3 regions of the Bacillus sp. Marseille-Q1617 genome follow, and region 3 is predicted to be linked to each of the others. Evidence: riboswitches for the same ligand, from Rfam matches in the RefSeq annotation. Region 3 holds a riboswitch; each other region holds the start of a gene.
The links. Region 3 has a riboswitch for cyclic di-GMP ahead of HWX64_RS14545 (hypothetical protein). Riboswitches for the same ligand answer to the same signal wherever they lie in the genome.

Region 1 (2,266 bases), on a different contig from region 3:
TTCCGTTGGAGTGCCTGACCGGTTTAAAGAAATAAGGGGAAAAGGTTTGCTGAATTAAAAGGTTTTTTCCTGCAGGTAAAGAGGAAATATATAAGGAAGGAATTAGATAAGGATGTGAAATGATGAACTACACACCTCTGCCTCTCTCTTTTTACGAAAGGCCGACCTTAGAGCTTGCTCAATCGCTCTTAGGTTGTGTGCTCGTAAAGGAAACGGAGGAAGGAATTGCTTCAGGCTATATCGTGGAAACTGAAGCTTATCTGGGTCCTGAAGACAGGGCCGCCCACAGCTTCGGCAATCGACGGACAAAGCGGACGGAGATTATGTTCCATGAAGCAGGCCGGATATATACATATTTGATGCATACCCATTGCCTGGTCAATGTGGTATCCGCTGAAATCGGGGTGCCTAATGCCATCCTGATCAGGGCGGTCGAGCCGCTTGAGGGTCTCGACTTAATGGAGGAAAGAAGAAAAGGACATCCGATGAAAAACTGGACGAGCGGCCCCGGTAAATTGACGAAAGCTTTAGGGATTACCATGGAGGACTATGGAAGATTTTATACTGAGCCGCCGCTTATCATAACAGAGGGATATACCCCATTGGAAATTGCTTCAGGAAAAAGAATCGGTATTGATAACACCGGGGAAGCAAGAGAATATCCATGGCGTTTTTGGGTGAAGGGGAATCCATATGTATCCAGATAGCGGTAACGGATTCTAAATTTTCAAATAAATAATGAAAAAATACTCCCAATGTACTAGTTTTATGGTATATTTTACTTATTAAGATTTTTTTCTACATAAAATGATAAATTTCGCATATTGGGAGCTGTGAACCTGAATGATAGATGGGCGCTTACATTCTGGGGAGCTAGTAGCGCAACCGACCACATACGAACGTATTCATACGTTCTTTCATGTGGTCTTTTTTGTTTCAAATAAAGAATTCCATTCCAAAAAACTTACGATAAGAGAGTACAGGGGTTTTATGAATATATTTACGATTTTTCAAGATGACTTTATCTATCATGATTATCAGCCATTATATACAATTGATCACTGTCAATCGCTTTACGGGTATGAAGCTTTGCTGCGGAATATCTATAAGGAGAATCCAGAGACGCTTTTCCAGACGGCCATGAAGGCTAACATTTTGTATAAGCTTGATACCCTATCGATTTCAAAAGCGATTGAGGGGTTCTTGCATAATCAGAACCAGAATGGAAAGCTGTTCTTGAATGTGTATGTGACCACGCTCTTACACCCAAGCTTTCATAAATACTTCGACCATCTCATGGAGACCTATCCTGAACTCTCTGGACGGCTTGTATTTGAGCTGAATGAATCGACTTCAGATGAGCTCTGGCAGAATCCCTTATTACTGAAGGCTCTAAAGAATCTTAAACAATACAATGTTTTATATGCCATTGACGATTTTGGACAAGGGACTGCTTCTATAAAAAAGGCCATCGAATTCGAACCGGATATCATCAAGCTTGACCGCTATTTTGCAAAAGATTTAGCTGTATGTGAAAGAAAACAGCGTTTTATCTCTTTCTTTCATCAATTCTACGGCAGGGATACACTCATCATATTAGAAGGAATAGAACAAGAAGAAGATATGCTTGTGGCAAAGGAACTTGGCATCACGATTGGGCAGGGCTATTTTCTCGGCCGTCCGAGTCGGCTGCTGGCATGAATAATGAAAGATAGGGATGCTTGGTTATATTCATGACTGAGTGTCCCTTTTTGTTATGCTTACATTTTTCCATGAGCCGGTTCCGCTGCTTACTTGAAATTGAATTGTTGTAATTGAAATAAAATTGAAAAAATTTACAACATCAATTAAACTGAAGAAAAAAAGAAAAAGGGGATTACTATGAGATTTTGGAGGTTTCCGCTTAAATTCGTGTTCTATTATTTTCTTGGATTTCTCGGGATCATTGCCATCAGCGTTGCTCCACAAGCAATGAGAGAAAGGGGCCTTTATAACTTCATCGGGTATTCCGAAGAAGTTGTTAAGTTTTTCTTTGCATTTTGGGATAAAGAAAATTGGAGTTATACATATAAAGGATATACGGAACATTTCATGGATATGCTGTGGGATCCTTATCTGTATTCTTTACAAGTATTAGGCGGGGCTTTGGCGATCGGACTCGCAGTCGGGTTTATTTTGACTGTCATCACGGTATTTCTTCCCCGTTGGTTGTCTTCACCTTTAAAAAAGCTGTTGAACCTCCTGGAAACGGTCCCTGACCTTATGT
Region 2 (2,266 bases), 270 kb from region 3:
ATGAATTATTTATTGAAGTGAGTGATAAGAAGAATATCTTAGTAAAGGGAAAGTTAAAAGATTTTAAAGAATTGGACGCCCGGGAACTTGAGAGCAATTCCTCTGAAATTCTGTATTTTAAAGTAGAAATACCATATGAACTCGGAAACGAATTTCAGGGGTTATCGACGGAATTTCAATTTAATTTTTTTGTAGAAGGGCCAATGGGGGCTGCACTTCCGGTCGATGGAAATGGTGTTTTACCATATACAGGAACAATTTATTATAAGATTTTAGTAGCGGGGATAGCACTATTGATAACAGGTATGAGCTTATATCTTTATACCAAAAGTAAGAAGAACGTAATGGCAGCATCAAACTTTAAGCTAGCAGAAAACCACCTTCGGGAAAGGAATGAGGTATAGTATGTATAGAAAAATCTGCACCCGATGTACGCGACCATCATTTAGCAGCACCGAATATGGTCAATGGATCTGTCCATCCTGCGGAAATGACTTAACTGATCATCCTTTTTACGACTCCAAAACCTTCCAGAATATTAATGAAAAAGTCCTTCCCTTAAAGAAGAAATTAGAAGCTTACCACATTAACATAAGGTGTAATAATTCGCAGTAATTCGACACAAGTTTCTTCGTTTCTTTTATCAATTAGCCTATTTTTAGTAAAATGATTAATCGTTTGTCAAAAAATAACAGTAAATGTAGGAAAAAAGTGTAAAAATAATTGTCAGAAAAGACAAAAAACAACAAAATTGAAGGTTGTTCATTAGTATAATGGGTATAGTTCTAAGGAGCTAGTCAGACAAAGGCAAACCTGCTGAAAAGCAGGGACGCAAAGTCACAGATCTAAGGTAAGAAGATGTGGAAAAAAGGTAATATACATAACTAATTGCACATTGGACGGCTAAGATGGCTGGATTGCCTGAAATACATATATGTATTTTGGGAGGAATGGTATTGATGAAGCGTGAACTTGATGTTGAATGGGTTGAACTAGTTAAACAGGCATTGGATGCAGGGATTTCAAAGAATGAAATTAGAGAGTATTTACAAAATCATAGTAAAAAAGCAGCTGAAGAATATAAAGTGGTTTAACGTAAAAAGTCTTGCAGAACCTGCAAGACTTATTTGTTGCCCAATTTCCATTTATTAAATTCAATAAACTCACGGAATTGTTCTTTCGTTATTCCAGAATCCATCGCTTCCTCTGCAATCTTGATCCATTCACGGTCAACTGCTGTGTTTTCGGATTCATCATGCAATAACGCGTCCATCGAGATTCCCAAAGCGGCAGAGACTTTTTCTAAAAACTGAATGGATGGGTTTTGTTGAATGTTGCGCTCGATGGAGCTCAGATATGACTTAGCAACCCCAGCTTTTTCAGCCAGCTCTGTCATAGACATTCTTTTTTCCTGTCTATACTTTTTCACTCTTTCCCCGATCATCGCGGACACCTGCCTATAAAATCGTTTCGATAATGTAATTATATCAAACCGTCAACGGGTACTCTACAAGAAGTTTACATATTCACGTAAAATTAGACGCTCGGTTTTGATGTTGCGGGGATACGCGGCTTGGATACCATCTTCTCGCGGAATTCTTTCATCAGTTCCTCACCGGAATATCCTCTTTGAAGCAAGTCGTCCAATAAAAGCTCGGCATATTCGTTCCGCTGCTTCTTTAATTTTCCTTCAAATAAAATACTCATGCGGCCGTTCATTTTCTTGATGCAGCGTATGGATGTCATGAAAGCGGCAGGATCATTTGCTTTGTGGGAAATGACGACCTGTATTTCCAAGTCGCTTTTTTTCTGCTGGGCCTTTTGGAAAAACTCAATGTGATCTTGGGGCATATATGTTTCGACAAGCCACGTCCTCTTCTCATCCTCTTTATTGATGATCAAACCGTCCTCAATTTCAAAATCCTGGAGTTCATCATTATCAACTACCTGCAGTGAAATCACTTTAAAGGTTTTCATGAACGAACATCTCCTATAAATAGGTATTGTTAAAAAAATTATATCACAGCGTGAAAAGAATCCCTAATATCAAATTGTGTTAAAAAAGTCTGATTTCCGATATTTGGCCTTATTTTGCGACGAAAATCGAAAATCTCCCTAGACGAATTTACCGAATCTAAGGCTGTTTTGGTTTTGAATTTCGGAAATTAACGATTTTACAAGCTTGAAAGAAGGGGTGTAAGATGAAATCATTCCAAAGAGAAAGGAGTGAAGAACGAAGGTGATTAATCAAGTAACCCTTGTAGGA
Region 3 (2,266 bases):
CCAATTGCTGTGCCAATTCTTCCGAAGGAATCCGTTCTTCGATCGGCGGTCCCATTTCCGATTCCACCGCCTCCCAGTCGAGGATCAGCCATAGGCCGTCGTCTTTCAGCATGTCATTCAAATCTTGGAATACCTTGGTCAGATTCGGTACTTCATGCAGGACGAATGCAGAAACAACTTTGTCCAGAGTGTTCTTGTTAAAACTTAAGTATTCCAGCGAGGCTTTTTCATATTCAATATTGGTTACATCCGCTTCCTTGGCACGGTGCTGGAGATATTCGAGCATCTCTTGCTGAAGGTCGACGGCATGTACCTTTGTATCTACCGACTTTGCGATCGGCAGTGTCAGATAGCCGTTGCCGCATCCGAGGTCGGCGAGGAGGTCATTTCTATCCAATTGAAGAAGCTCGAGTACTTTGTCCACCGGCACCATTTCCTGCCGTTTTGGATCGAGCAGTTTGGATGCTTTGTGGTGTTGAAAAAGATGTCCGTGTCCTTGCATGGTTGGTCCCTCCGTTTTGTTGGTTTGTTTAGGTCTGAATAGTCAGTCCATCGAAGAATAATCGGTTTATTCCATTCTTTTCACTTTTACGGATATATAGACCGTTTGGGCAATAATCGGTCTGAACTAAGATACCCTCTTATGTATGTAAGTATGATGCTTTTCTCCACACCAATCAAGTAGATTGACTTCTTTAACGTAAATTTCAATTTAGTAATTTAGAACTATTACTTTATCTTTAATACGATTAACGGGATAGGACAGGCAGTCGATAATAAGGAAAAGATGGAAGTCCGGGTTTCTGTTGAAAACGGCATACTTCCTTAAAAGGAAGGACGCATAGCTGCGGATTTAGGGCGGATTCTATCATTACCGCCAGGATGGCCGGGCCGCCAACAAAAGATAAAGGGGATATCACAATGACATTTGAAGAATTGCAAACGATTAAACGTCATATAAGCAGGTTACATGCATTGATTGAATTGAGTAGCGATGAACAAAAGCACGCAGGTGAGTATATCCAGCTCATATGCTCTTTTTTGCGCATTCAGCCTAAAGAAGCTTACTTGCCAATGATGGAAGTGATGACAGTGATCAAGTATCAAAAGCCTGCTATCTTTCAATTATTGAAACATCATGGTGAAAGAGATCACCATTTTGAACTGCTCACTAACATCACAATGGATATTCGTACGGCTGAAAAGAACCTGGAGCATTGGCTATCGAAGTCTGCATAATGGAGGATTGATCTTAACGAAGGGTCAATTTAAAATAACAAAAAAACCGGCGGTCAAAAAAATTGGACTTCCGGTTTTATTATATAATTGCCCTCTCATTTGAACTAGCTTTTTGTGAACCCTTCAGTGCTTCTAAAATAAGCAACAAGTAAAATCCCGTGTTTCCGCCTCTGCGATCGATCAGCTGGATGTCGTCTACGATTCTCTTAACCTCTTCACAGCCCAGCCTGCTTAATACCATATCGCTGATTTCTTCCGCAGTATAGGAGCTGTACTTCTTCAAAGAGGAACGATTTCTCCTGCAAAAACTTCTCAATTGTCTTCTTACATCAGAAGTATTTATTTGTTCCATCTTGTAATCTCCTTTCTGTTTTCAGATGTTTGCCTGCCTGCAGTGACCTTGGGCTCTATAAAAAAATAAGCCCGCCAAAAAGAATGGCGGGCTAAATGAAACTGTCAGTTGGCGACAGCGTTCATTTATGTACCAATCCTTTTCGGTAGCCCGGCGGTCATAGTTTTAAAAAAACGTTAGATCCGTGGCTTTGCGTCCTAATCTTTCGAATTAGTTTGCCGTTATCGAAGGTTGTTAAATAGTTCAAATGATATAAATTAGTTTCATCCACAACAATACTATAGTACCAGTTACCAGCAATAGAGGAAAGAGTTTTTGTGCAAAAAACTTACTTTTTCGACATTTATTTCATTATACATTATAGCGTATGATTTGTAAGGGTCGAGGATTATTCTTTTATGAATATTAGAATAGAGAGAAGTATTTTGTAAACTATTATCCAAAAAAATCCTGCCATAAACATATGGCAGGATTTTTCATAGACTACTATTCTATTAGAAATTGATATATTGGCGCGGGTTAACAGAGTTTGATTTCGACGCATTCCATGAACCTGCATGAAGTTCAAAGTGTAAATGCTGACCGAAGGAATAACCTGTGTTCCCCATGTACCCGATTTGCTGTCCTTTGTCTACAGGCTGTCCGCTGCTTACTGATGAAGAAGACATATGGGCA

Region 1: linked by a shared signal. The riboswitch ahead of HWX64_RS00550 (EAL domain-containing protein) and the one ahead of HWX64_RS14545 (hypothetical protein) in region 3 are both predicted to bind cyclic di-GMP.
Region 2: linked by a shared signal. The riboswitch ahead of HWX64_RS13365 (anti-repressor SinI family protein) and the one ahead of HWX64_RS14545 (hypothetical protein) in region 3 are both predicted to bind cyclic di-GMP.

Annotation. Positions count from the first base shown of each region.
Region 1 covers NZ_CAHJXM010000001.1:90,460-92,725, forward strand. The annotation lists gene HWX64_RS00540 (P1 family peptidase) at 1-35, shown strand, start outside; gene HWX64_RS00545 (DNA-3-methyladenine glycosylase) at 123-707, shown strand; cyclic di-GMP riboswitch class II at 818-899, shown strand; gene HWX64_RS00550 (EAL domain-containing protein) at 991-1,701, shown strand; gene HWX64_RS00555 (ABC transporter permease subunit) at 1,882-2,266, shown strand, end outside.
Region 2 covers NZ_CAHJXM010000002.1:361,481-363,746, forward strand. The annotation lists gene HWX64_RS13360 (TasA family protein) at 1-404, shown strand, start outside; cyclic di-GMP riboswitch class I at 797-925, shown strand; gene HWX64_RS13365 (anti-repressor SinI family protein) at 960-1,094, shown strand; gene HWX64_RS13370 (helix-turn-helix domain-containing protein) at 1,124-1,444, opposite strand; gene HWX64_RS13375 (YwpF-like family protein) at 1,537-1,977, opposite strand; gene HWX64_RS13380 (single-stranded DNA-binding protein) at 2,240-2,266, shown strand, end outside.
Region 3 covers NZ_CAHJXM010000002.1:628,874-631,139, reverse strand. The annotation lists gene HWX64_RS14550 (class I SAM-dependent methyltransferase) at 1-502, opposite strand, end outside; cyclic di-GMP riboswitch class I at 805-899, shown strand; gene HWX64_RS14545 (hypothetical protein) at 922-1,239, shown strand; gene HWX64_RS14540 (hypothetical protein) at 1,319-1,591, opposite strand; cyclic di-GMP riboswitch class I at 1,733-1,821, opposite strand; gene HWX64_RS14535 (murein hydrolase activator EnvC) at 2,086-2,266, opposite strand, start outside.